One region of the Mesorhizobium sp. P2_D1 genome, then DNA from elsewhere that is predicted to be linked to it. Evidence: predicted binding sites of a transcription regulator. Region 1 holds the regulator's gene; each other region holds the start of a gene.
What was found. The regulator PhoB, encoded in region 1, activates phosphate uptake and scavenging genes when phosphate is short. The targets are predictions, from matches to a motif close to TGTCATNNANCTGTCAT.

Region 2: the regulator PhoB is predicted to act here: its motif matches at 4,649-4,665, upstream of AC1D0I_RS19520 (LTA synthase family protein).
Region 3: the regulator PhoB is predicted to act here: its motif matches at 4,301-4,317, upstream of AC1D0I_RS11555 (PhoX family protein).
Region 4: the regulator PhoB is predicted to act here: its motif matches at 4,558-4,574, upstream of olsB (l-ornithine N(alpha)-acyltransferase).

The regions. Positions count from the first base shown of each region.
Region 1 covers NZ_JBFUDZ010000020.1:67,520-74,560, forward strand. Annotated here, with positions in the region: gene xylF (D-xylose ABC transporter substrate-binding protein) at 1-359, opposite strand, end outside; gene AC1D0I_RS16605 (ROK family protein) at 715-1,962, shown strand; gene phoB (phosphate regulon transcriptional regulator PhoB) at 2,117-2,806, opposite strand; gene phoU (phosphate signaling complex protein PhoU) at 2,826-3,533, opposite strand; gene pstB (phosphate ABC transporter ATP-binding protein PstB) at 3,559-4,365, opposite strand; gene pstA (phosphate ABC transporter permease PstA) at 4,362-5,213, opposite strand; gene pstC (phosphate ABC transporter permease subunit PstC) at 5,217-6,200, opposite strand; gene pstS (phosphate ABC transporter substrate-binding protein PstS) at 6,267-7,041, opposite strand, start outside.
Region 2 covers NZ_JBFUDZ010000027.1:370-7,602, reverse strand. Annotated here, with positions in the region: gene mltG (endolytic transglycosylase MltG) at 1-771, opposite strand, end outside; gene AC1D0I_RS19545 (hypothetical protein) at 677-946, shown strand; gene fabF (beta-ketoacyl-ACP synthase II) at 934-2,196, opposite strand; gene AC1D0I_RS19535 (acyl carrier protein) at 2,232-2,468, opposite strand; gene fabG (3-oxoacyl-[acyl-carrier-protein] reductase) at 2,681-3,418, opposite strand; gene fabD (ACP S-malonyltransferase) at 3,479-4,426, opposite strand; gene AC1D0I_RS19520 (LTA synthase family protein) at 4,680-6,632, shown strand; partial or broken gene AC1D0I_RS19515 (pilus assembly protein) at 6,678-7,233, opposite strand, start outside.
Region 3 covers NZ_JBFUDZ010000012.1:23,201-30,433, forward strand. Annotated here, with positions in the region: gene urtC (urea ABC transporter permease subunit UrtC) at 1-506, opposite strand, end outside; gene urtB (urea ABC transporter permease subunit UrtB) at 503-2,119, opposite strand; gene urtA (urea ABC transporter substrate-binding protein) at 2,236-3,543, opposite strand; gene AC1D0I_RS11550 (hypothetical protein) at 3,844-4,251, shown strand; gene AC1D0I_RS11555 (PhoX family protein) at 4,373-6,283, shown strand; gene AC1D0I_RS11560 (GMC family oxidoreductase) at 6,393-7,233, opposite strand, start outside.
Region 4 covers NZ_JBFUDZ010000031.1:14,929-22,161, reverse strand. Annotated here, with positions in the region: gene AC1D0I_RS21220 (fatty acid desaturase) at 63-1,082, opposite strand; gene AC1D0I_RS21215 (hypothetical protein) at 1,244-1,621, opposite strand; gene AC1D0I_RS21210 (hypothetical protein) at 1,720-1,920, opposite strand; gene grpE (nucleotide exchange factor GrpE) at 2,160-2,792, shown strand; gene AC1D0I_RS21200 (trimeric intracellular cation channel family protein) at 2,901-3,533, shown strand; gene olsB (l-ornithine N(alpha)-acyltransferase) at 3,620-4,495, opposite strand; gene AC1D0I_RS21190 (ATP-binding protein) at 4,702-6,984, opposite strand; gene acuI (acrylyl-CoA reductase (NADPH)) at 7,128-7,233, opposite strand, start outside.

The DNA.
Region 1 (7,041 bases):
TTGTTCTCGATCAGCCGGTCATAGCCGACGACCGGAATGCCTTCGTCCAATGCCTTCTGCACCGCCGGGCCGATGGCCGAGGCATCCTGCGCCAGGATGATCAGCGCGTTGGCGCCCTGCGAAATCAGGCTCTCGACGTCGGTGAGCTGCTTGCCCGGATTGGACTGCGCATCAGCGGAAATGTATTTGTCACCAGCCGCCTCGATGGCCTTCTTCATCGCCGCTTCGTCGGTCTTCCAGCGCTCTTCCTGGAAGTTGGACCACGAAACGCCGATGACCTTGTCCTTCGCCTGCGCGACCGACACCAGCGTCAGCGACATGGCGACACCCGCCAGGATGGCGGCTGTGAATTTTTTCATATTATCCTCCCTGCGCCGCGTATGGCGCGACCAAACTGACCCGTAGGCCGGCACAGAGGCTCTATTTTTTCGAGCCTCGAAAAAATAGTGATCCAACGCCCGAACGCTGTCAACATCGATTCTGATGGATTTTGACGTCTCTCCGAGTTTTTTTCGAGCTCCGGAATAAATAATGACATGATGGTGGGGTTCTGCCAGAATTTGGCTTGGCGCATGTCGCCCCAAAAGTGCGCAGCGGTTTTGGGGCAACGACACGTGCAGAAACAAGTGCCTGAAGCGCGTCGCGCTTTCAGGCTTCGCTGATGGCCTTCGGGAGGCACGAAAGGCTGCAGCGACCGGGAGGATGTGAAAAAGCATGTCGGTCGGAATCCGTCACGACGATCTGCGCCGCCGCAACCGGGCGATGGTGATTGCGGCCGTGCGCCGCGCCGGACAGCCGTCCCGCACCGAGATCGCCGCGACCACGGGCCTCAGCCATTCGACTATATCGGCGATCTCCTCCGACCTCATCGGCGAAGGCATCCTGACTGAGAGCAAGCCGAGCGAGGCCGGCTCGCTCAAACGCGGCCGGCCGCAGGTCGGCCTCGGCCTCAATCCGGAAGCGGCGGCGGTGATGACCGTGGTGCTGTCACTGAACTTCCTCTCGGTCGCCGTCATCGACTATGCCGGCCAGGTGATCGCCGAGGAACAGCGCCGGCTGGACACGCTGACCATGTCGCGCGACGCGCTGGTCGGTGAATGCGTTGCCATCGTACGGCGTCGTCTCGAAGACCCCGACCTCGACGTCCGCAGTGTCGCCCGCATCGCGTTGGCGATCCAGGGCATCACCGACACTCGAGCCCGCGCCATGCTGTGGTCGCCGATCACGCCGCACACCGACATCGCCTTCGCCGACATACTCGAGGACGAGTTCGGCATCCCCGCCACCATGGAGAACGACTGCAATATGATGGCGATAGCGTTGCGCTGGCGCGACCCTGATCGCTACCGCGACGACTTCATCGCCATCCTGTTGTCGCACGGCATCGGCATGGGCCTGGTGCTGAAGGGCGAGCTGTTCACCGGCACTCATTCCTCGGGCGGCGAGTTCGGCCATATGATCCATCGGCCGCACGGCGCGCTGTGCCGCTGCGGGCGGCGCGGCTGCGTCGAGGCCTATGCCGGCAACTACGCCATCTGGCGCAACGCAAGGCAGATGAGTGAGGATGCGGAACCGGTCGCCGATGTCAGTGATGCCGACATGCGCGCGCTGGCGACCGCGGCCCGCGAGAGGGATGGACCCGAGCGCGAGGCCTATCGCAAGGCCGGCGAGGCACTCGGCTACGGTCTCGGCAGCCTGTTCGCGCTGATCGATCCGGCGCCCGTCGCCATGGTCGGTGTCAGCGCCGCGGCCTTCGACCTGATCGAGCCGGCATTGCGCGAGGCCATTGCTCAGACCGCCGGCGGCCAGCATTCGCAATCGATTTCCTTCGACACCGAACCGAACGAACTGCCACTGATCCGCGAAGGCTGCGCCACGCGGGCACTGACCTTCGTAGACCAGGAGATTTTCGCGCCCGGCACGCAGGCGAGATCCGGCCTCGGTGGCAAGAACGTTGCGTGAATAACGCGCCGGGATGTGTTGAGATTCAGGTTAGGCCGAGTCGAGAATGGCGGGTTCCGAGAACCGGAACGGAGCGGACATTTGGATCCGTGAGTACCGGAAGCGCAGGAAACTGCCGTTCGCAGGCCGGCATCACCTGAATATCAGCAGATCCCTAATCTTCCCGGATTGCGTAGCCCGCCCCACGAATGGTGCGGATGACATCGGGCATGCGGCCATTGTTGACCGCCTTGCGCAGCCGGCCGACATGCACGTCGACCGTGCGTTCGTCGATGTAGATCGTCTCGCCCCAGACATTGTCGAGCAGCTGGCTGCGCGAGAACACGCGGCCGGGATGGCGCATCATGAATTCGAGCAGGCGGAATTCGGTCGGTCCGAGCCGGATCTCGCTCTTCTTGCGATAGACCCTGTGCGATTCACGATCGAGCACGATGTCGCCGACCTTGAGCACGCTGGACAGCACTTCCGGCTTGGCGCGGCGCAGCAGCGCCTTGACCCTGGCCATGAACTCCGGCGTCGAGAACGGCTTGACCAGATAATCGTCGGCGCCTGTCGAGAGGCCGCGCACACGATCGCTTTCCTCGCCACGCGCGGTCAGCATGATGATCGGCAGCCGCTCGGTCTCTGGACGCATCCTTAGCCGGCGGCAGAGTTCGATACCGGAAACCGCCGGTACCATCCAGTCCAGCACCAGAAGGTCGGGGACGTTCTCCTGCAGCCGGATCTCGGCCTCGTCGCCGCGCGTCACCACCTCGACCTGGTAGCCCTCGGACTCCAGATTGTAGCGGAGCAGCACACCCAGCGGCTCCTCATCCTCCACCACCATGATGCGTGGCGCGATCATCGACTGGTCATCCCTGCCGTCATGCCGCCGGCGCGGACATCGCCGTCTCGTCCTGCTTCGGACGATTGGCGGGCAGCTGCGTGCCGGTCAAAACATAATACGCATTTTCCGCGATGTTGGTGACGTGATCGCCGATGCGCTCAAGGTTCTTGGCGCAGAACAAAAGATGCGTGCAGGCGGTGATGTTGCGCGGGTCTTCCATCATGTAGGTCAGGAGTTCGCGGAACACGGAGGTGTACTTGACGTCGATGCGCTCGTCGTCGGCGCGCAGCTTCGCCAGCGCCGCCGCATCGCGTGCCGTATATTCCTCGATGACGCCCTGCACCTGGATCAGCACCAGCTGCGCCATTGCGTCGATGGAGTGCGACAGGTCGCGCGGGGTGACGCTGAGGCCGACGGTGCCGACGCGCTTGGCGATATTCTTGGCAAGGTCGCCAATGCGCTCGAGGTCGCCGGCCATGCGGATCGAACCGACGACATGACGCAGATCGTCGGCCATCGGCTGACGCTTGGCGATCAGTGTGATGGCGCGGTCGTCGAGCTCGCGCTGGCGCGCGTCCATGATCGCATCGTCGGAGACGACGCGCTGCGCCAGGGCGTTGTCGGAATTCAACAGCGCCTTGGTGGCGCCGCCGACCATCGAGCCGGCGAGGTCGCCCATGTCGCGGATCAGCCTGCTGATCTGTCCGAGATCCTCGTCGAAAGAAGCGACTGTGTGTTCGCCCATGATCTTAGTCCTCGTATGCCTGAGCTCAGCCGAAGCGGCCGGTGATGTAGTCCTGCGTGCGCTTCTCGCGGGGCGACGTGAAGATCTTCTCGGTGCGGTCGAACTCGACCAGTTCGCCCAGATACATGAAGGCCGTCTGCTTCGACACGCGCGCCGCCTGCTGCATGTTGTGGGTGACGATGACGATCGTGTAGTCGGCTTGCAACTCGTCGATCAGCTCTTCGATCTTGGCGGTCGACAGCGGGTCAAGCGCCGAAGCCGGCTCGTCGAGCAGGATGACTTCCGGCTTCACCGCCACGGTGCGGGCGATGCAGAGACGCTGCTGCTGGCCGCCGGAAAGGCTGAGGCCGCTGGCGTTGAGCTTGTCCTTGACTTCGGTCCACAGTGCGGCGCGCTTCAGCGCCTGCTCGACACGGCCGTCCATCTCGGACTTGCTGATCTTCTCGTAGAGCCTGACGCCGAAAGCGATGTTTTCATAAATCGACATCGGGAACGGCGTCGGCTTCTGGAACACCATGCCGATCTTGGTCCGCAGCAGGTTGAGGTCCTGCGAGCGGTCGAGAACGTTGTGGCCGTCGAGCAGCACCTGGCCCTCGGCGGTCTGCTTGGGATAGAGCTCGTAGATGCGGTTGAAGACGCGCAGCAGCGTCGACTTCCCGCAGCCCGAAGGTCCGATGAAGGCGGTGACGCTGCGCTCGGGCAGCGACAGCGTGATGTCCTTCAGCGCCTTGCTCTGGCCGTAGTAGAAGTTGAGGTTCTTGACCTCGATCTTGGCCTTGCCGGCAATTGCCTCGGCGGCGATCGTCATGTCTGGAGACAACATCTGGCTCATTTGTCCTCTCTGCGTCCGGTCAGGCTGCGAGCAAAGATGCTGAGCGCGAGAACCGTCAATGTGATGATGAGTGCACCGGTCCAGGCCAGTTGCTGCCATTCCTCGTAAGGGCTGAGAGCGAACTGGAAGATGGTCACAGGCAGGCTGGCCATCGGCGCGTTGAGATTGCTCGACCAGAACTGATTGTTGAGCGCCGTAAAGAGCAGTGGCGCCGTCTCGCCGGAGATACGGGCGATCGACAGCAATATGCCGGTAACGATGCCGGAAAGGGCGGCGCGGTAAGCGACCGACTTGATGACCACCCAGCGCGGCGCGCCGATCGCGGTGCCGGCCTCGCGCAACGCGTTCGGCACCAGGTTGAGCATGTCCTCGGTGGTGCGCACGACGACCGGGATGACCAGGATGGCAAGCGCGACGGCGCCGGCGATCGCCGAGAAATGCCCCATCGGCCGGACCATCAGTTCATAGACGAACAGGCCGATGATGATCGAGGGCGCCGACAAAAGGATGTCGTTGATGAAGCGCACCACGGTGGTGAGCTTCGAAAAGCGTCCGTATTCGGCCATGTAGGTGCCGGCCAGCACGCCGATCGGTGTACCGACGACGACGCCGATGATGGTCATCATGATGCTGCCGTAGATGGCGTTGAGCAGGCCACCGGCATCGCCGGGCGGCGGCGTCATTTCGGTGAACACCGCGAGATTGACGCCGGACAGGCCCTTGTACAGCAGCGCGCCGAGGATGAGCGCCAGCCAGGCAAGTCCGATGCCCGCGGCGGCGACGCACAGCGTCATCATCACGGAATTCTTCCTCTTGCGGCTCTGATGAAGCGATGTGGCTGTCGACATCGGTCAGGCTCCCGTGCGGGCGTCAATGCGCATCAGCATGTAGCGTGCGATGGCGAGGATCAGGAAGGTGATGACGAACAGGATCAGGCCGAGCGCCACCAGCGAAGAGGTATAGAGATCACCGACGGCTTCGGTGAATTCATTGGCGATGGTCGCGGAGATCGTCGTTGCCGGCGCGAACAGCGAGGTGCTGATGCGGTGCGCGTTGCCGATCACGAAGGTCACCGCCATGGTTTCGCCGAGCGCGCGGCCAAGGCCGAGCATGACGCCGCCCATGATGCCGATCCTTGTGTAGGGAATGACCACGCGGCGGGTCACTTCCCAGGTCGTGCAGCCGATGCCGTAGGCGGACTCTTTCAGCACCGGCGGCACCGTGTCGAAGACGTCCTTGGTGATCGAGGTGATGAAAGGCAGCACCATGATGGCAAGGATCAGCGACGACGTCAAAAGGCCGATGCCGTAGGGCGGACCGGCAAACAGGCTGTTGAGGCCGGGAATGCCGTGGAACGCGCTGATGATGAAGGGCTGCACGGTCGTCTGCAGGAAGGGCGCCAGCACGAACAGGCCCCAGATGCCGTAGATGATCGAAGGGATGCCGGCGAGCAGTTCAACCGCCATGCCGATCGGACGCCGCAGCGGGCGCGGACAAAGCTCTGTGAGGAAGATGGCGATGCCGATGCCAAGCGGCACGGCAATCAGGATGGCGATGGCGGAGGTGATGATGGTGCCGTAGATCGGCGCCAGCGCGCCGAATTTCTCCGTCACCGGATTCCAGCTTTCGCTGGTCAGGAAGGAGAAGCCAAAGGTCGACAGGGCTTGCCAGGAGCCGGCAAACAGCGAGATCGCAACACCGCCGAGCAAGACCAGCACCAGTATGGCGGCGGCACGGGTCATTCCGTGGAAGATCGCGTCGGTCAGCGCGAAACGTCTGACAGTCGCGTCGCGCGAACCTCGAATGGCTGGCAAGGCTTCCTGGACAGCACTCATGTGAAGCTCGGCTCTTTGAATTGAGGGAAAAGGAGCGCCGCGGCGCGGCGCTCCTTCAAAGGGATGTTATTCGCCGACGTAGACGGGCTTGCCGTCAGCCTGGATGTCGGCCTTCCACGAAGCCTTGATCAGGTCGACGACGCTGTCGGGGATCGAGACGTAGTCGAGACCCTTGGCGGTTTCTTTGCCGTCCTTGTAGGCCCAGGCAAAGAACTTCAGCGCTTCGCCGGTCGCGGCGGCGTCATCGGGGGTCTTGTGGATCAGCACCCAGGTCGAAGCAGCGATCGGCCAGGTGGCATCACCGGGTTCGTTGGTGATGATGACGTTGAAGTTCTTCGCGCCCTTGAAGTCGGCATTCGAAGCAGCCGAGCCGAAGGATTCGAGCGACGGCTCGACGACCTTGCCGGCGGCATTCAACATCTTGGAGTACGACAGGTTGTTCTGCTTGGCGTAGGCATACTCGACGTAGCCGATGCCGCCGTCGGTCTGCTTGACGGTGTTGGCAACGCCTTCGCTGCCCTTAGCGCCGACGCCGGTCGGCCATTCGACCGCGGTGTCCGAACCAACCTTGTCCTTCCAGTCGGGCGACAGCTTGACCAGATAGTCGGTGAAGTTGAAGGTCGTGCCCGAGCCGTCCGAACGGTGGACGACGGCGATCGCCGTCGACGGCAGGGTCAGGGTCGGGTTCAGCGCCTTGATCGCGGCGTCGTCCCAGGTGGTGATGGCGCCAAGGTAGATCTGCGCAATCGTCTTGCCGTCAAGGATGAGTTCGCCCGGCTTGACGCCCGTCAGGTTGACGATCGGCACGATGCCGCCCATCACCATCGGGAACTGCACGAGG
Region 2 (7,233 bases), on a different contig from region 1:
GGATTGCAGGCGCATGCCCTTGGCCAGCCGGTTCAGGAAGACCGCGGCAACCCGTGAGCGCTCGTCACCCTTGCCCGTTTCCTTCTCGACGATCGAGGCCAGCGTAACGAACTCTTCGACATTGGCCAGCGGCAGGTCCGGCGCGCGCCGCTGCCAGACTTCGTCGACCAGCTTCTTCTGATCTCCCAGCAGCTTGTCGATCATCTGCTGGCGTGTCGCGCCGCGCGTGAAGCGCAGCGTGTCGGTGGCGAGGCTGCCTTCGGCAGGAGTGTTCGCCGGCATATCGCCGCTCAAGGCCGGCTCATCGGCGATGCGCTGCAGCGCCTGCTCGACCGTCAACCCTTCTGGAACGGTCAGTGAATACATCACCGACTTCCCGCTCTTCAAAAGCTCCATGATGTCGCGCATGGAAGCCTTGGGCTTGATCTCGTACTCGCCGGCCTTCAGCGCCGAGTCATTGCCGTAGGCGCGCACGCCAAGGCGGAAGATCCGGGCGTCGCTGATCAGTCCGCGGCGTTCGAGCTGGTCGGCAATATCCTGGACGCCGGTATTCGGCTTGACCAGGAACGTGTCGCCATTGGCCGAGGGGCCAGCTTCGGTGAATTCCTGCTTGCCGAAGTAGACCGCGGCGCCCGCCGCCAGAACCAACAGCATCACCACGGAGATGACGAAGTTCATGAACACGACGACCTGGCTGCGCGAAGCACGCGAGCGCTTCGGCGGCGGTGTGCCGGCCTCCGGCCGCAAGGCCTCGCTCGCCGTCTTCGGCATGATCGGCCCCGATGCTGGACGCTGTCCGAATTCTCCGTTGCCCGCCGGATTTGTGTTCATTTTGCCCTACCGTTTGATCGCTCAACGAATCCCCTGCGGCAGAGTAGGGGCGAATATGGCAAAATTGACGGCATGCCGAAGCATCGCCGGGCAGTTGGACGATCAGCCATTATAGCGCTGGAAGACAAGCGAAGCGTTGGTGCCGCCAAAGCCGAAGGAATTGGACAGTGCAACGTCGATCTGGCGAGCGCGCGGCTTGTTGGGCACCAGGTCGATCGCGGTCTCGCGCTCCGGGTTGTCGAGGTTGATGGTCGCCGGCGCGACATTGTCGCGAATGGCGAGGATCGAAAAGATCGCTTCGGCAGCACCGGCCGCCCCCAGCAGATGGCCGATCGACGACTTGGTCGACGACATCGAAATCTTCGATGCGGCATTGCCGACAAGCCGCTCGACGGCGCCGAGTTCAATCGTATCGGCCATGGTCGAGGTGCCGTGCGCGTTGATGTAGTCGACATCGGCGGGCGTCAGCTTGGCCCGGTTCAACGCCGCCGTCATGCAGCGGAAGGCGCCGTCGCCGTCTTCGGCTGGCGCGGTGATGTGATGGGCATCACCGGTGAGGCCGTAGCCGGTCACCTCGGCGTAAATCTTGGCGCCGCGCGCCTTGGCATGTTCGAGCTCTTCAAGCACGACGACGCCGGCGCCCTCGCCCATGACGAAGCCGTCGCGGTCGCGGTCATAGGGGCGCGACGCCGTTTGCGGCGCATCGTTGCGATCGGTCGACAGCGCCCGGCACGCGGCGAAGCCGGCGATCGACAGCCGCGTCACCGGCGCTTCGGCGCCACCGGCGACCATCACGTCGGCATCGCCCCACATGATCAGCCGGGCAGCGTCGCCAATGGCGTGCGCACCGGTCGAACACGCGGTGACGACGGCGTGGTTCGGGCCTTTCAGCCCGTGCCTGATCGAGACCTGCCCGGAGACGAGATTGATGATCTGGCCGGGGATGAAGAACGGGCTGATGCGGCGTGGACCGCGTTCCTTGAGGATCATCGCGTTCTCGGCGATGCCTTCGATGCCGCCGATGCCGGAGCCGATCAGCACGCCGGTGGCGCACTGCTCGGCATGGGTTTTTGGCTCCCAGCCGGAATCCTTCAGCGCCTCGTCGGCGGCAGCAATCCCGTACAGGATGAAGTCGCCGATCTTGCGCAATTCCTTCGGCTCGAGCACGGCCTCGGGATTGAAGGTGGCATTGCTGCCATCGCCACGCGGAATGACGTGGGCGATCTTGCAGGCAAGATCCTCCACCTCAAACTCGGTTATGCGTTTGGCTGCGCTGCGGCCGGTCAGAAGTTCCTTCCAGCTGTGCTCGAAGCCCATGCCGAACGGCGACAACAACCCAAGGCCCGTGACGACGACACGCCTCATCGCAGGTCCTCCCCCGGTGATGACTGCGGAAAGCGTCAGGCGGATGCCTTGTCGATATACTTCACCGCGTCGCCGACGGTCAGGATGGTCTCGGCCGCATCGTCGGGAATCTCGACGCCGAATTCTTCTTCGAACGCCATGACGAGTTCGACCGTGTCGAGGCTGTCGGCGCCCAGATCATCGATGAAGCTCGCCTGCTCCGTCACTTTGTCGGCATCGACACCAAGGTGCTCGATGACGATCTTTTTGACGCGCTCTGCGGTGTCACTCATTTGGGGCATCCTCGTCTTTTGTTTGTCTGTCTTCGTTAGCGGGCAGAATGCCGCTAATCAAGCTGAAAGATGGTCCTGCCGGAAACGCAACGGCCACGGACCGGTTTTTGCCCGAACCGCCGGGTTGCGGGCCGCATTACACGAAAAATAGCCGAGGTCCAAGCCGAAATGGTCTCTTTTCACAAGCCGGCAACAACTCCGCCGGACCTCGTTCAGATCATCGCCATGCCACCATTCACATGGATGGTCTGGCCGGTGACGTAGGCGGCTTCGTTGGAGGCGAGATAGGCCACGGCGGATGCGACTTCAGCGCCGGTGCCCATGCGGCGCGTCGGGATCGCCGCCATGATCGCCTCCTTCTGCTTGTCGTTGAGCTTGTCGGTCATCGCCGATTCGATGAAGCCAGGGGCGACGCAGTTGACTGTGATGTTGCGGGTGGCGATCTCCTGCGCCAGCGATTTCGAGAAGCCGATCATGCCGGCCTTGGAGGCGCAGTAGTTGGCCTGGCCGGGATTGCCGGTGACACCGACAACCGAGGTGATGTTGATGATACGGCCGTGACGGCGGCGCATCATTGGATGGGTGAGTTCGCGGGTCAGCCTGAAGACAGCGGTCAGGTTGACCTCGAGTACGGTGTCCCAGTCGGCGTCCGACATGCGCACGAACAGCCCGTCCTTGGTGATGCCGGCATTGTTGACCAGGATGTCGACGCCTTCGAGGTCGGCCTCCGCCTTCTGGCCGAGCGCCTTGACCTCGTCACGGTTCGACAGGTTGGCCGGGAACAGCTTGACCCGATCGCCAAGCTCGGCGGCCAGCGTCTCCAGTTTCTCGACCCGTGTGCCATGCAGGCCGACGATGGCGCCTTGCGCATGCAGCACCCTGGCGATCGCCTCGCCAATGCCTCCCGATGCGCCGGTGACGAGTGCCTTGCGGCCAGTCAATTCGAACATTTTTGTCTCCTGATTGAGAAGAGAACACCCTTTGCACGGGCAGGGTCAAAAGGCACTAGATTAAGCAAGCGTCGTCAGCGCCGCCTCGACATCAGCCGCGGAGCCGACCGACGCGGTGGCGATGTCGCGGTTGATGCGCCGCGCCAGGCCCGAAAGCACCTTTCCGGCGCCGATCTCGTAAAGCGTGGCGATGCCGTTTGCGCCGAACCATTCCACCGTCTCGCGCCAGCGCACGCGGGCAACCACCTGCTCGACCAGACGCCGCGCGATCTCGTCCGGATCATTGGTCGGGGTGACGGTGACGTTGGAGACGATGGGAACCACCGGGGCGGCCTTCGCCACGCTGGCCAGAGCCTCGCGCATGATCTCGGCCGCTGGCGTCATCAGCGCGGAGTGGAAAGGCGCCGAAACCTGCAGCATCAGCGCCCGCTTGGCGCCCTTTTCCGTGCAAAGTTTCGCCGCCAGCTCCACTGCGCCCTTTGTGCCTGAAATGACCAGCTGGCCGCCGCCATTGTCGTTCGCCACCTGGCAGACGGAGCCAGCCCTTTGGGCAGCCTCGGTGCAGGCGGCTTCTACATCCGCCTGTTCCAGCCCGATGATAGCCGCCATGGCGCCCTCGCCGGCCGGCACCGCCGCCTGCATGGCATTGCCCCGGATGCGCAGCAGCCTGGCGGCATCGGCAACCGAAACGAAGCCGGCGGCCGCGAGCGCCGAATATTCGCCCAGCGAATGGCCGGCGACATAGGCGACCTTGTCCTTCAGCGAGAAGCCGCGCGATTCCAGCGCCCTGATCGCGGCCAGCGAGACCGCCATCAGCGCCGGCTGGGCATTGGCGGTCAGCATCAACGTCTCCTCCGGCCCTTCCCAGATCAGCTTCGACAGGTTTTCGCCAAGCGCGTCGTCAACCTCCTGGAAGATCCTGCGCGCCTCGGGAAAGGCATCGGCGAGATCCTTGCCCATGCCGACAGCCTGGCTGCCTTGTCCAGGAAAGGTGAATGCAACGGCCATGCGAGAGCTCCCAAGGGCTGGTTTTGCTTACCTGATAGTCGGGTTTTTCTTGCCTGTGACGCAAGGCAGGCCGCCAAGTCAAGCCCAGTTCGACCCTGCCCGACGGCACCATCGCCGGCCGAGTGCCTGTTCCGAAAGGCTTTTTGGCGATCACTCCTGATGAAAACCGCTCACGAATCGTTTGCTGGCTCTTCTTATTTCCGCCACAGGCGCTAGCTTTGCGTGACAATTATATGACAATCGAGTGACGAGTTTGTCGCTGGGTGGGGAAGTTAAAGTGGCAAAGAGTTCTAAACGCGTCGGCAAAGCCGCGCCACAGTTCCTGGAAGACGACCCGTCCACCGGCTATCTGCCGGGCAGGACATGGCCGGTCGTGCGCTATGGGCTGGTCAGCCTGGCGATCGCTGCGGTCATGGTGTTTGCGATCGAATTGATCGTGCGCGGCGACTTTGCCGGCACGGTCGCCTTCTTCCTGCAGCCGCTCAAGCCGGGCTGGACCACCATCGTCGTGTTCGCGCTGATCCTGATCGGCCTCGATGCCGTGCTTGGCCGCAGCCACCAGAGCCTGATGATCGTCGCGCCGCTGACCCTTTCCCTTGCCTTCGTCGGCCACCAGAAGTCGCATTATCTCGGCGATCCGCTCTATCCCACCGATTTCCTCTACGCCCGCCAGATCTTCGCGCTGCTGCCGCTCCTGGTGCGCGACCGGCCGATGACCGCGCTCGCCATGGTGGTCGGCATCGTCGCCGGCCTGTCGCTGCTCGTCTATGGCTGGCGGCTATGGCGCCGCAAGGTTCCGGCGCTCAGCCGCAAGGGCCGCCTTGCCCGGCTGACGCTGGCGGTGCCGCTGCTCGCTTTCTTCGTTTCGATCATGGACTACGCCACCTTCTCCTGGACCAGGGACCGGCTGCAGATCATCCCGATCATGTGGGACCAGAAGGAAAACTATGCTTCCAACGGCTTTGCCCTGGCCTTTGCCCTCAACGTGCCGATGGCCCATGTCTCGGCGCCGCCAGGCTATTCAGACAAGGCAATCGCGGCGATCGACAGGACCGATGTGACCGCCTCGATGCCGGCGGAAAAGCCCGACATCATCATCGTCATGAGCGAATCCTTCTGGGATCCGACTAAGCTGCCCGGCGTCACCATCACGCCCGACCCGATCCCCAACGTGCGCGCGTTGCGTTCGGGCTCGATGTTCTCGCCCGAATTCGGCGGCATGACCGCCAACATCGAGTTCGAGGCGCTGACCGGCTTTTCCAACGCCTTCCTGCCGGCCGGCAGCATCCCCTATCAGCAATATGTGCGCACGCCGACGCCTTCGCTCGCAACGTTCCTCAAGAGCCAGGGCTACCGGGCGCGCGCCATCCATCCCGGCACCAACTGGTTCTGGAACCGTGGCGCGGTCTACGCTGATTTCGGCTTCAACGATTTCAAATCAGAAGAGACGCTGCCGCCCTTGCAAAAGCGCGGGCCGCTGGCGTCCGATGCGGCGATGACCGACGAGATCATCAGCGAGGCCGACGCCAGCGATGAGCCGGTGTTTTTCTTTGCGGTCAGCCTGCAAAACCACGGCCCCTACGAGCCGAACCGCTATTACAATCCGACCCACACGGTGCAGGCACCGATCAGCCAATGGGCACGCGAATCGCTGCTCAGCTACGCCGAGGGGTCAGCCGACGCCGATCGTGGCCTTGAACGCCTTGTCGAATGGGCGAAGAAACGCTCCCGTCCCACCGTGATCGCCTTCTTCGGCGACCATCTGCCGCCGCTGGGGCCGGTCTATGTCGAAACCGGGTTCCTGAAAGACAATGTCGCGCCGCGCAAGGAACCGACGCCGCAAGCCGCACTTGAACATCACCAGACGCCGCTGATCATCTGGTCGAACCACTCCGGTCCGGTCGAGAACCTGGGCGCGGTGAGCCCGGCGTTCCTGCCCTATCACATCCTCACCACTGCCGGCATCACCCACCCCTACTACACCGGCTTCCTGGGTGAGATGCGCGAACGCTACCGCGTCGTCGACCGCAATTTGTTGCTGACGCCGACGGGCGAAGCCACGCCAGATTGGTCACGGCAGAAGGAAATCGATCCGACGATCCGCGATTTCCGCCTGCTGCAGTACGACATGATGTTCGGCAAACGCCTCGCGGCGCCGGACTTCTTCCCCGAAACGGTCGACAAAATTGTCGCCCATACGAGTTGAGCCAAACGATCCCGCGAGGATCGGGCCTGGCGACCCTTCACACGTTCAATCCGTCAACTGCAGCTTCGAGAACTTGTTGGCGATCTGCTGGAATACGTCCGGCAGTTTGGTCGGATCGTTGACGGCATAGTAGCCGCTCGGATCCGTGGCGCACGCGCTGTAAAGCGAGCGGTTGGCGGCGGTGTCGGATTGCAGCACCATGGTGTAGATTTGCACGCCCTCGTTCTTCAACTGCGTGCAAACGCTTTTGGTCCAACCGTCGACATTGCGCGCCGCGGTCGCCTGGCTGTCCGATCCAAAACGGCCACCTGCGAGATAGCCATAGGATGTGTAGTCGGACTTCGTCGGCTGTTCGCTGGCGCCATAGACGACGTTCTCGCCGTCGGTGAGCAACAGCACGATCTTGCTGACGCCGGGCGTCTTCCACGCCGCTCCGTCCGTGTAGGGCGCGGCGGGCGACAGCACCCGCATGCCCCACGACAGGCCCTCGGAGACATTGGTGCCTGAACCGTTCCACTCGGTCATCTGGCTTGCTGCCTTGCGCAGCTTGTCGAAATCGTCGGTCAGCGGGACAACGGGTGTGGGGCAAGCGCGGTTCGGG
Region 3 (7,233 bases), on a different contig from region 1:
GCTTGGGTGATGATGGAGAGGTAGACACCGGTGACACGGCTGCGGAAGGCGAACCAGCCGAAGACGAAGGCGAGCAGGCCAGGTATCGCCAGCACCATGAGCCCGGCGAACCAAAAATGGTCGAAACCCGTCCAGAACCAGGGCAATTCCCTGTAGTTCAGGAACACCATGAAGTCCGGCAGGATGGGGTTGCCGTAGACGCCGCGCGCGCCGATCTGGCGCATCAGGTACATGCCCATCGCATAGCCGCCGAGCGCGAAGAACGCACCGTGGCCGAGCGAGAGAATGCCGCAATAGCCCCAGACAAGGTCGAGCGCCAAAGCGAGCAGCGCATAGCAGAGATATTTGCCGGTCAGCGCGACAATGTAGGACGGCACGTAGAAGCCGCTGGTCGGCGACACAGCCAGGTTTAGCAGCGGCACGATGACGGCCACCGCCAGCAGGATGAGAATCGTGATCGCGATGCGGCGGTCCGCCCCCGCGGCGAAGAAGCGTCCGGTGATCATGCTTCCACCGCCCTGCCCTTGAGCGCGAACAGGCCGCGCGGGCGCTTCTGGATGAACAGGATGATCAGCACCAGCACGACGATCTTGCCGAGCACCGCGCCGGCATAGGGCTCGAGGAACTTGTTGACGATGCCGAGCGAGAAGGCGCCGACCAGCGTGCCCCACAGATTGCCGACGCCGCCGAAGACGACGACCATGAAACTGTCGATGATGTAGCCGCGGCCGAGATTGGGCGAGACATTGTCGATCTGGCTGAGCGCAACACCGGCGATGCCGGCAATACCGGAACCCAGCGCGAAGGTCAGCGCGTCGACCCATGGCGTCCTGATGCCCATCGAGGCGGCCATGCGCCGGTTGGCGGTGACGGCGCGCATCTGCAACCCCCAGGGCGTGCGCTTCATCACATAGAGCAGCACGGCAAAGACGGAGAGCGCGAAAACCAGGATCCAGAGGCGGTTCCAGGTGATCGCGAGCTGGCCGACATTGAACGAGCCCGACATCCAGGAGGGATTGCCTACTTCCTGGTTGGTCGGCCCGAAAATGCTGCGCACGGCCTGCTGCAGGATCAGCGACACGCCCCATGTCGCCAGCAGTGTCTCCAGCGGCCGCCCGTAGAGAAAGCGGATAACGCCACGTTCGATGGCCAAGCCGACAAGCGCCGCGACGAGGAAGGCGAGCGGCAGCGCGATGACGAGCGACCAGTCGAACAGGTCGGGAAAGGATGTGCGGATCACCTGCTGGACGACAAAGGTCGTGTAGGCGCCGAGCATGACCATCTCGCCATGCGCCATGTTGATGACGCCCATGACGCCGAAGGTGATGGCAAGCCCGATTGCCGCCAGCAGCAGCACCGAGCCCAGCGAAATCCCGTACCAGATGTTCTGGCCGGCATCCCAGAAGGCCAGCGTCGAATTGATGTCGGCGATTGCGGCCGTCGTCGCCTCCTTGCCCGCAGCCGAGGCGTTCTCCTCGACCGAGGTGAGCAGCGAAACCGCATCACGGTCGCCCCGTGCGCCGATCAGCGCGATGGCGGCGAGCTTGTCGGCATCCGGCCGGTCAGAAACCAGGACAGAGGCGGCACGGGCCTGTTCGAGCAGGGCCTTGACGCTGGCCACCGTCTCGCTGGCGATCGCGGTGTCGAGCGGCCCGATGTTTGCGGCATCGGGTGTCTTGAACATGGTGTCGGCAGCGGCGATGCGCACGGCCGGATCCTTGGCGCCGAGCGTCAGCGTGCCCAGCGCATCGCGTATGACGCGGCGCAGCGTGTTGTTGACCTTGATCTTGGTGATGCCGTCCTTGGCGGCATCCGCCGATTTCTCGCCGCTCAGCGGGTCGAACAGCTCGACGCTGTCGCCCGCTTCCTTGCCGACGAAGACCAGTGAATCGGCCTTGCGGATGTAGAGGTTGCCGTCGGCAAGTGCCGCGAGCGGTCGTTCGACAGCCGGATCACCTGTGGCCGCCAGGTCGTGGACGACAGCGCCTGTCTCGGAAAAACCCTTGGCCGTCGCGAATTTGGCGATGATGCCACGCAGATCGGCTTCGCCAGCACCCGACGACGACAGCGTCGCCAGCAGGAACAAAAGCGTCAGGCCAATCGCGCGCAACAGGTTCATCGGCTTCAGGCGACCCTTGAACGTTGAATTGGGCGTCCGGACGGCGGAGGAAACCATCCGGACGCTGCGGTCTGAGGTCATGGACCTGCGGTCCAGACCTGGTCAGCCCGGGAGGATCAGTTCGTACCCTTGCCGCCGCACTTGCCGGTGGCGACGTTGAAGTTGCCGCAAGACAGAGGCGCGCGCCAATCGGAGATGAGGTCCTTGGAGTCGGGCAGGTAGTCGGACCATTCGTCGCCCATCACCAGGCCCGGCGTGCGCGAAACCGTCTCGAACTGGCCGTCAGCCTGGATTTCGCCAATCAGCACCGGCTTGGTGATGTGGTGGTTCGGCATCATCGTCGAATAGCCGCCGGTCAGGTTGGGCACCGAAACGCCGATCATGGCGTCAATGACCTTGTCCGGATCGGTGGTGCCAGCCTTCTCGACCGCCTTCACCCACATGTTGAAGCCGATATAATGGGCTTCCATCGGGTCGTTGGTGGTGCGCTTGTCGTTCTTGATGAACTTGTGCCAGTCGGCGATGAATTTCTTGTTCTCGGGCGTATCGACGCTCTCAAAGTAGTTCCAGGCGGCGAGATGGCCGACCAGCGGCGCCGTGTCGAGACCGGCAAGCTCTTCTTCGCCGACCGAGAAGGCCATGACCGGAATGTCCTCGGCCTTGATGCCCTGGTTGCCGAGCTCCTTGTAGAACGGCACGTTGGCGTCGCCATTGACCGTCGAGACGACGGCGGTCTTCTTGCCGGCCGAACCGAATTTCTTGATTGCGGAAACTTCGGTCTGCCAGTCGGAGAAGCCGAACGGCGTGTAGTTGACCATGATGTCTTCCGCCGCGACGCCCTTGGCCTTCAGATAGGCCTCAAGGATCTTGTTGGTGGTGCGCGGATAAACGTAGTCGGTGCCTTCAAGCACCCAGCGCTTCACCGAACCGCCATCCTCGCTCATCAGATAGTCGACAGCCGGAATGGCCTGCTGGTTCGGCGCCGCACCTGTGTAGAACACGTTGCGCTCGCTCTCCTCGCCCTCATACTGGACGGGATAGAACAGGATGTTGTCGAGCTCTGAGAACACCGGCAGCACCGATTTGCGCGACACCGAGGTCCAGCAGCCGAACACCGCGGCGACCTTGTCCTTGGAGATCAGCTCGCGCGCCTTTTCGGCGAACAGCGGCCAATTGGAAGCCGGATCGACGACCACGGCTTCGAGCTTCTTGCCAAGCAGGCCACCTTTGGCGTTCTGCTCGTCGATAAGCATCAGCATGGCGTCCTTCAGCGTCGTCTCCGAAATCGCCATGGTCCCCGACAGCGAATGGAGAATGCCGACCTTGATCGTGTCGTCGGCCGCCCTGGCAGGCATGGACATCAACAGGCCGGCAACGACGCTCGCCGAAAACATTTTTGTTATTGTCGAGAAATTACCCCTCATGCCTAACACTCCCAGGCTGGTTGATTGCACCGCAACAATGCAATGCAACCCCCGTGCCAATCGCTCAGGAGATGCCGAATAATAGGTGATAGTTAAACATTATCAGGTGCTTGGTATATTAGCTTTATGAAAACAAAGAAGACCGGTTAAAAATTGATTGAGAGAAATTTGCGCAGCGCACAAGGCGCCTGCCTAATTTTCGCCCAAATTGGCAATGTGCCTAGTTTTTGGACTTCGCCGGCGGATGTTGCGGCTCGGCGCAGAAATAGGGCAAGCTCGCCCAATCAAACGAGCGACGTCATGGCATCCGGCATTTCACGCATTTTTATCGGCATATTGCTTCTGGCGGCAGCGACCGGCACTGCCCGAGCCGACTTCAGCGACGGTAAGATGCCCGACGGCATCTACCACTGCGAAGTGTACCTGCTTGGCATGTTCCTCGACCTCGGTGACATCACCATCAAGGGCAACGTCTACAGCGGCCCAGTCACCTTCGGGACCGCCCAGCAGGGCTACAATTACCAGATGGATGCAAACGGCGTGATCTCCTGGCTGGGACCGCTCGGCGGCTATACCGCTGGCGGCAACTCGCTGTCGCTGACCCAGGCCACGCTCGACGGTCAAAGTGCGCCCTCCTTCGACATCATCATGAGGCAGCCCGACGGCGCCTTCACCGCCTCGACCTGCACCAAAGGAAGCGGCCAGTAAGTTATTCCCTGGCAATGGCCGCCGCCTCGGCGGGCCTGCCTCTCTCTCATGTCATCTGGATGTTGCCGAAACTGGATAGGCAGCGGTGCGCCGTCACCATCCACCTTGAGAGGCAGACACAATGGCCAATTCCCCGTCTTCATCCTCCCCTGTCATTCGCGACGTCATCGCCGAGCGCGTCTCGCGCCGTACTCTCCTGAAAGGCAGCCTCGCATCTGGTGTTTTGATCGCCGGCGGCAGCTTCGTCGGTTCGTTGTTTGCCGGAGAAACACATGCCGCGGCGCTTTCCACACTTGGCTTTCCCGAGTTGAAGCGCGTCTACGACAAGACCCACGCCGCCGCAGAGGGCTATGAGACCACGATCGTGGCACGCTGGGGCGACCCGCTCGTCGCGGGTCTGCCGGATTTCGACGGCAACAAAGTCGCTGCCGACGAGCAAGAGAAGCGCTTTGGTTACAACTGTGACTACATCGCCTTCCTGCCGCTGCCAAAAGGCACGGTCAATTCCGACCACGGCCTGCTCTGCGTCAACAACGAATACATCTCGCCCAATGTCATGTTTCCCGGCATGACCGAGGATGACGCCGGCAAGACGATGAGCAAGGAACAGGTCGATCTCGGCATGGCCGCCATGGGCCACTCGATCGTCGAAGTGCTGTTGAAGGATGGCAAGTGGTCGTTGGTCGAGGACAGCCCGCTCAACCGCCGCATCACCGTCAACACCGAAATGACCGTCTCCGGCCCGGTTACCGGCCACGCCTTGATGCAGACCTCGGCCGATGCCACCGGCACGAAAGTGCTCGGCACCAGTTACAATTGCAGCGGCGGCTTCACCCCGTGGGGCACCGTGCTGACCTGCGAGGAAGGTGTTTCCGACCTGTTCGGCGGCGATCCGAAGAAGGCGCCGACCGCGGACATCCTCGATCGTTATGGCTTCGACGGTTCCGACATCTATGGCCGCGGCCGCTTCCACGACCGCTTCAACATCGACAAGGAGCCGAACGAGGCCAACCGTTTCGACTGGGTGGTCGAGATCGACCCCTATGATCCCCATTCCAAGCCGGTAAAGCGCACCGCGCTTGGCCGCATGTCGCATGAGGCGTCGACGGTTGTCCTCAACAAGGACGGCCGCGTCGTCGTCTACATGGGCGACGACGATTATTTCGAATACATGTACCGCTTCGTCTCGAACAAGGCCTACGATCCGGCCAAACCGGCCTCCGGCAACGACCTGCTGGACGATGGCGTGCTTTCGGTTGCGCGCTACGACGCCGATGGCTCCATGACCTGGCTGCCGCTGATTCACGGCCAGGGCAAGCTTACGGCTGAAAACGGCTTTGCCGATCAGGCCGAAGTGCTGCTGAAAACACGGCTGGCGGCGGACGCGCTGGGTGCCACGCCGATGGACCGCCCCGAGGACATCGAGACCAATCCGGTGACTGGCCGCGTCTATGCGGTGATGACCAAGAACAAGAAGCGCGACCAGTCGAAGGTCAATCCGGCCAACACGCGTCCGGAAAACCTCTGGGGCCACATCGTCGAACTGATCCCGCCAAGCGGTCGCGGCGTGGACGCCGACCATACCGCCGACAAATATGCCTGGGATCTGTTCGTGCTGTGCGGCAACCCAAAGGACGCCGCGGTCGGCGCCACCTTCCACCCGGACACATCGGACAATGGCTGGTTCGTTTGCCCCGACAACATCACCTTCGATCCGGCCGGCCGGCTCTGGGTGGCGACCGACGGTGCCAATGATTTCGACCTGCCGGACGGCGTCTACGGCGTCGACACCGAAGGCCCGGCGCGCGGCCTGCCGAAGCTGCTGTTCACTTGCCCGCATGGCGCCGAAGCGACCGGCCCTTGCTTTACCCCCGACGGCACGACCTTGTTCCTGTCGGTCCAGCACCCGGCCGAGGACGCCGAGACGCTCGACAAAGTGCAGACACTGTGGCCCGACTTCAAGGACGGCCAGTTGCCCCGCCCGTCCGTGGTCGCCATCCGCCGCAAGGACGGGCAGCCGGTCGGCGCCTAATCAGTCTGGTCACACAAAAAGGCGGAACGCGCGTTGCGCGTTCCGCCTTGCGGCCCGGGAGGACACTGAAATTGGCACCGCCCCGGTTACGGGGCGATTTCTTGCCGGCTCAGATCGTCTTGGCCGACATCTGCGCGGCGATGTAATCGGCCTGGCGGATCGCCAGCGACACGATCGTCAAGGTCGGGTTTTCGGCGGCACCCGTCGTGAACTGGCTGCCGTCCGACACGAACAGGTTCTTGATGTCGTGCGTCTGGCCATGCTTGTTGACGACGCCGTCTGCCGCCTTCTCGCTCATCCGGTTGGTGCCGAGATTGTGGGTCGACGGATAGGGCGGCGTCGGGAAGGTGCGCGTGGCGCCGACCGCGGCATAAAGCGCCGAGGCCTGCTTGTAGGCATGGTTGCGCATCGCGGTATCGTTCGGGTGATCGTCGAAATGCACGTCGGCGATCGGCATGCCGTGCTCGTCCTTCATGTCGGCATGCAGCGTGATGCGGTTCTCCGCGCGTGGCATGTCCTCGCCGACGATCCACAGCCCGGCCATGTGGTCGTAGTGGTCGAGCGCCGTGGTGAACGAGCGGCCCCAGGCCCCTGGATCGAGGAAGGCCGCCATGAACGGCAGGCCGAGCGACAGCGTCTCGAACTCGTAGCCGCCGACGAAGCCGCGTGACGGATCATGGCGCGCCTCGTCGCGGATGATGCCGGCCATGGTGGTGCCGCGATACATGTGCACCGGTTTGTCGAAGATGGCATAGACCGAGCCCGTGGTGTGGCGCATGTAGTTCTTGCCCACCTGCCCCGATGAGTTGGCAAGGCCGTCGGGGAATTTGCCCGACGACGAATTGAGCAGCAGCCGCGGGCTTTCGATTGAGTTGCCGGCGACTGCGACGATACGGGCTTTCTGCTCTTGCAGCTTGCCATCCTTGTCGGCGTAGACCACGCCGGTCACC
Region 4 (7,233 bases), on a different contig from region 1:
TTGCGTCAAGACAAATCCAGGATTTGCCAAATGCCGCCGCGCCGTATGGTGCGGCGGTCTCTTTATGCCGCCAGCGCCTCGCGGAACGACACCAGCTTGCGGCGGTTCTCGTCCCACAACGCCAGTTTGACGCAGCGCAGGCTGTCGAGCAGCGTGACGCGACCGATGCCGCGCAGTTCCGGATAATCCCGCAGCACTTCCTGCAACCGGTAGCCCGGCACCTTGGCGGAGAGGTGGTGGACGTGGTGGACGCCGATATTTCCGGTGAACCAGTTCAGCACCGGCGGCAGGTCGTAGTAGGACGATCCGTGCAAGGCGGCGTGTTGGAATTCCCAGTCCGCATCCTTTTCCCATTCCGTCTCCTCGAACTGGTGCTGGACGTAGAACAGCCAGATGCCCGCCGAACCGGCAAGGATGACGATCGGGAGATGGACAACCAGGAACGCGCCGGGGCCGACGAACCAGATGAGGATAGCCGCCGCAACCGCGATGCCAAGATTGGTGGTCATTGACGACACCCAAGGCGTCAGGCCGCCACGCATCATGCCGACAGGCAGCCTTTGCTCGAAGATGAACAGCCAGATCGGTCCCAGCCCGAACATCACCAGCGGGTGACGATAGAGACGGTAGGCGAGACGGCCCCGCCATGACAATTGCCGGTATTCGGCAACGGTCAACGTCCTGATGTCGCCCATGCCGCGCTCGTCAAGATTGCCAGCGCTGGCATGATGGGTCGCGTGGGCGCGCCGCCAGCAGTCGTAGGGCGTCAGCGTCAGGATGCCGAGCGCGCGGCCGATCCAGTCGTCGGCATAACGATTGGCGAAGAAGGAACCATGGCCGCAGTCGTGCTGGATCATGAAGATGCGCACCAGAAACCCGGCCGCCGGAAGAATGAGGACCAGACCCCACCAATGACCGTAGGAGTAGGCGGCCGAAGAGAGCGCCCAGAGCGTGACGAAGGGAATAAGGGTGATGGCGAGTTCGAGCGCGCTGCGGCGCCTATCCGGCTTCTTGTAGCGTGCCAGAATCTTCAGCCAGGCGCGCTTGCTGTTGGCAGCCGCCTCAGGGGAAATCATGTTCATCAGGAATCATAGGCGGGGTGTCCCGCCACCGCAAGACAGGGATCACGCAAAATTACTGTGCGTAATTGTCGCGTGGCACGGCGGTCGACCCGGTCAGTCCCAACTTGACCCAGTCGACGATTCACCCTGGAGCGCCGGGTTTTTCTGCTTTGGGGCGATCACTACTCCCGATCGAGGATGGGGCAGCCGCGCTCGGTTCCAAAAGTCACGCGCACGCGGTCGCCATACTGTCTGCCCCGGACGGTGATCTCGCGGCGGCCGATGGACTCTATCCTTGCCCGGCGAATGCCCATCCGTTCCGCCTTGTCGAGAGCCCGGTCTTCCGTGCAGCCTCGTGAGTGGCGACGGTCGCGCCAGTCGTCGCTGCGGACATCGCAATCGTCGTAGTTGGGATCGCAATCTGGCAGGAGCTTCAGCCGCGGGCCATGTTTGCCCAATTCCAGCTGCAGGCTCTCTGCCTGTGACGGAAAGGCCACCAATGCAACGGCGCCAAGGCCGACAAGCGCCGACAGCAATGAGGTGGTCGAAACCTTGCGCACTACGTCCTCCATGTGAATCATAACGCATCCATCACTAGATGGTTCGGCTCTCTCAGGCTATTGCCGATGGAGGGTTGTTGCCAGATCGATCGTTGCGCTTACTGCCGGCGCCAGCCGGCGTCGCTGTCCTCCACCCCGTCGAGGCGATCGAGCAGCTCCCTGAGGCGGTCGGGAATGTCGGTCTCGGTGCGGAAGGCCGGCAAGGTACGCAGAAAGCGCGTCACCGCCTCGGCACCGAACTGGCGCCTGACCTCGGTGGCCAACCGTTCTCCCTTTTCGCCTTTGTTGCGGGTCATAATCTCAAAATCCTGTGTCAGCTTCGAAACTCCTCCAGCAGGGGAATGGTTCCCGCACCACGCCTTTGTGGCAAGCAAAGCCGTCATTTAAGGTAAAGCTTGAATTAAGATCGAAAGACCGTGCCGTTCGTTGCCCCGCCCTGGTCAAGGGCCTCTACCATCGCTTACCCCTTGATTTTTGGCCGCCAAACCTCGATATCGGGCTCAAAATCCATATCATTCGAGATTGACGGGAAACGGCGATGAGCGACCAGGCAAAAGACGAACGCGCGCCCGATGAAGTCGAGGCGACCGAGGCCAATGCCGAGCGCACGGAAGGCAGCATCGATGGCGACTATGAAGCCCTTGTGCGGCTGCTGAAGGAAAATGAGGATCTGAAGGACCGCGCGCTGCGCGTCGCGGCCGAGATGGAAAACCTGCGCCGCCGCACCGCGCGCGACGTGCACGACGCGCGCACTTACGCGGTGGCGAATTTCGCGCGCGACATGCTGTCGGTGTCGGACAATCTGCGCCGTGCGCTCGACGCCATCCCGGCTGAAGCCAAGGCATCCGGGGACGCCGGCTTCAAGGCGCTGATCGAAGGCGTCGACCTCACCGAGCGCGCCATGCTGTCGGCGCTGGAACGGCACGGGGTCAAGAAACTCACGCCTGAAGGCGAGAAGTTCGATCCCAATTTCCACCAGGCGATGTTTGAAGTGCCCAATCCGGATGTCCCTGCCAACACCGTGGTCCAGGTCGTCCAGCCGGGCTATTCGATCGGCGAGCGGGTGCTGCGCCCGGCCATGGTCGGCGTCGCCAAGGGTGGCCCGAAGTTTGCCGCGGAAGCCCCAGTCGAGCCTGGGCCTGTCAATGAGCAGGCCGAGAAGGATGCCTGACGAGAGCGAGTAGCGAATAGGGGGTAGCGAGTAGGAAATAGTTGATAGCGGCCAAGTGGCTTCGTGCTATTCCCTATTCGCTACTCCCTTCTTGCTATTCGCTCACTCATGAACCCCATCGCTCTTCTCGACTATGCCGGCGTCGCCGTCTTTGCCGCGACCGGGGCGCTTGCTGCTTCACGCAAGCAGCTCGACATTATCGGTTTCCTGTTCCTGGCCAGCGTCACCGGCATCGGCGGCGGCACGTTTCGCGACCTGATCCTCAACGTGCCGGTGTTCTGGGTGGGAAACCGGGACTACCTGCTGATCTGCGCGGTGGTGGCGGTGGTGGTGTTCTTCACCGCACACCGTGTCGAATCCCGTTACAAGCTGCTGCTCTGGCTCGACGCAATCGGCCTTGCCGCGTTTTCCGTGATGGGCGCGGCCAAGGGGCTCGCCATCACCGGCTCGCCGGCGGTGTCGGTGATCACCGGCATGCTTACCGCTACATTCGGCGGTATCCTGCGTGATCTTCTGGCCGGGGAGCCTTCGGTGCTGCTGAAGCCCGAAATCTATGTCACGGCCGCGCTCGTCGGCGCTGCCATCTTTACAGCAGGCGATGTGGCTGGCTTACCGCAGATTGTCTCAGGATGGGCCGGCTTCGCCGCGGCGTTCGCCGTGCGCGGCGGCGCGCTTCGCTTCGGCTGGGCGTTTCCGCCCTACAAGAGCCGGCCCGGCCGGCGACCGGAAGATATTCCGTGAAAAGAGGGAATAGCGAATAGGGAGTAGCGAATAGCGGTTGTTGCCGCGCAACTCCGGCCACGACGTCCTATTCGCTATTCGGCTGTTCACGCAGCGAAGCGCTGGGCTTCCCCGCCATAGTAGTTGACGTAGCGGGCGCCGATTTCCTTGACCGGCATCACGACGAACACGTCGACCGTTGAGAATTCGCGGTCGATGACGCAGCCATCGCCGATGCGGGCGCCGACGCGCAGATAGCCCTTGACCAGCGGCGGCATCGCCGCGATCGCCGCCTTGGCATTGACCGCCTCGATCGGCATCAGATCCATCGAACAGTAGCGCCCGGACACCGCGCGCACGTCCCAGGCCGAATTCGTCCGGCAGTGGTGGGCGAGATAGGTAAGCGCCTCGGCATGCGCCGCCGGCACAGTGCCGTGGAAGGACGCGCAACCGGTCATCACACCGATTTCGTAGTGGTTGATATAGGCCCAGATACCTTGCCACAGCGCCTCGATGGTGCGCTTCGAACGATATTCAGGCAAAACGCAGGAGCGGCCGAGCTCGAGAAAACGCTGACCGGGGTGACGGGCGATAAGCTTGGTCAGCTCGAATTCACCTTCGGAATAGAAGCCTCCAGCGGCGGCCGCGATTTCTTGCCGCAGCAGGCGATAGGTGCCGACGATACGTCGATGTTCGGGGCCGGAAAGCGAAGTATCGAAGACGAGCAGATGGTCGCAGAGCGGATCGAACCGGTCGGCGTCACGGCGATCCGGCGCCTGGAACAAATCCTTCCTGGCGCCGAGTTCATCGTAGAACACCCGGTAGCGGACTTCCTGCGCGGTCGCGATCTCGGCCTCGTTGCGGGCGAGCCGCACTTCGAGATTACCGATACGGCCGAGTGCTGCGCCCTTTATGACGGAATCGACGTTACGTCCGGCAAGCAAGGCGCTGCTGGCGTTCGGCCGAGTGTCACATTCCGGCATAACTGTATGCACGAGGATTCTCCTTCGAGCCATCCCTCTTGGCACGGGGATACGGTGTAGGTGCAACAGGATTGTGACAGTACCGTGATACGACGTCGTGGGCAATACTTCGTCGGCTGGCGAATACGGTCAACCGGCTACGTTACGCCTGCGGGCGGGGTGGATGGGCTGTCGAAGTTCCTGACCTTCGGCTCGCGATCATGCCCCTAGGCCGCGACCTGTCCCTCGACGGCATTGACCAGCGCGTCAGGGTCGAGTGGCTTGGTAACGAAGCCGCTGGCGCCATGGGCAAGCACCGCATGGCGGGTCTTTTCCTGGCTATCAGCCGACAGCACCATGATCGGCACCGGCGGCACGGCGGTTTCCTCCTCGTAGCGGCGGATGGCAGCAATCGCGTCCAGCCCGTCCATGACCGGCATGTGAAGGTCCATCAGAACCACGTCGAAGCGATGGTTGTGCCCGGCGCCGGTGACAGCCTCGACGGCGGCCTTGCCGTTGCCGACCACCTTGACGCGATGCCCGGCCTTCAGCAGCGTGGCGCGGGCAAGCATGGCGTTGATGTCATTGTCCTCGGCGATCAGCACCGACAGTCCCCGTTGGCGGCTGCCGACGGCACGAGGCGAGGGTGCGTGGCGGTTTTCCGGCTGCGGCTGGGCGAGGGCGGGAGCATTGCTGCTCAACAGCACACGCAGAAGCGTTCCGCCACGCACCGGCCTGGCAAGGAAGGTCGCGTAGCCGCTGGCGCGGAATTCGCCAAGCATGCCGCGGTCGGTAGGTGCGATCAGCGTAATGGCCTCGCAGTCGACGAAACCGCTCTGGCGCAGGCGCTTGAGCAGCCTTCCATCGCTCGCTTCCATCGCCGCGTCGACCAGGAGCATATCGCAGCCGTCGGCGAAGGGCGCGGCCTGCGCGACGGTGATGGCGACATCGACCGCGCCGCCATTGGCGCGGATGGTGCGGGCGATGGCATCGGCCTCGACGGCATTTTTCGACAGGATCACGGCGCGCTTGCCCGAGAGCGCGTTCTGCCGGCCCTGCGGCGCTTCGGTGGCCGATATTGCCGGGATTTCAAAGACGAACTCGGATCCCTGACCGAGCCGGCTCGATACTGAAATCGTGCCGCCCATGGCGGCCACCAGGCGTTTGGAGATGGCGAGGCCGAGGCCGGCCCCGCCATGCGTGCGCGTCGACGTGCCGTCGGCCTGCTCGAACTCCTCGAAAATGCGCTCCAGGTCGTCTTCGTGCAGACCTGGACCGGTGTCGGCGATAGTGAAGCAGATGCGGTCGGTGGTTTCAGTGCGCGCGCGTGCGATGCTCACCAATACACCGCCGCTGTCGGTGAACTTGATGGCATTGCCGATGAGATTGAGCAGCACCTGCCTGACCTTGCCCGGATCGGCGGTGATCAATTGCGGCACGTCGGGTTCGACATGGCAGCCCAGCCCGATATCCTTGGCGAAGGCGCGGGCAGCCAGCAATTCGACGATGTTGTCGGCGATCTCGCGCACCGACATCGGCTGCGGCTCCGGGTCGAAACGCCCCGCCTCGATCTTGGAGTAATCGAGCAGATCCTCGATCAGGGCGAGCAATGCGCTGGCCGAGGTCGAGACGGCGCCGACATAGGTCTGCTGTTCCGGCGACAGCCTGGTGTCGGCCAGCAACCTGGCCATGCCCATGATGCCGTTCATCGGCGTGCGAATTTCATGGCTGACCGTGGCGAGGAAGCGCGATTTGGCCTGGCTGGCGTATTCGGCCCGCTCGCGAGCGGTGATCAGCGAGGATTCGGCGCGTTTGCGGGCGGTGATGTCGCGCGCGATGGCGCGATGCGAAACGGCGCCGCTGTCCTTGTCGCGCACCGACAGTTCGATCCACGAAAACCAGCGCGGACCGCTCGGCGTGCGGATGGAGACATCGGTGGAACTCAGGCATTCATGATCGGAAAAGGCAGCATCGGGAACGATGCCGACATCGATGCCGAGTTCCGCCAGGGTCTTGCCGGCGAGGTCGCGTTGATCGCTTTCGACGAGGTCGGCGAAGATCTTGTTGGCATAGACGATGTAGCCATCGCGGTCGCGATGAATGACGAGGTCGCCAAGTGCGTCGATCAGGCCGCGAAAGCGCTCCTCGCTCTCCTGCATTTCCCACATGCGGTCGGCCAGCGTCTCGATCTCGGCGCGGCTGCGGGCGGTGGTCTCGTCGAGCAGGACCGCCGTTCGGTGTTCGCTCCGCCTGGCGCGCAGATGCAGGGCAACGCCGGCTAGGCCGACTGCCAGCAATGCGACGCTGATAAAGATCGGTGCTCCGGTCAGATGCGCAAGGCCTGCCAGCACGACGATGGCGGCGAAGGCCAGCAACGGAAGGCCTTCGCGCCCGGCGGGTTCCGGCTCGGGCACCAGCGGCGGCGCGGCGACGAAGCGCCGCGTCGACGTCGGCGCCGCATCGACGTCTTCGCCCGTGTCCACCTGTTGGCTGCCGGATTCCGCGATCATGCGAAACCCTTGCCAGATAGAGATTATGGAAAATTGCGGCGGATCGTTCGAATTTTAGCGGATGAGTGCTTTTCGCCCCGGCGGTGGTGGATTTGCCGGCACACGTGGCAATTCCGTCCGCCTTCTCAGGGCAGTCGAGCGGCTCACATATCCACGACGACGCGCCCGCGGATCTTGCCGTCGACGATGTCATGGGCGGCATCGATGATGCCGTCGAAACCGATGGTCGTCGCCAGGCTGGCAAGCTTC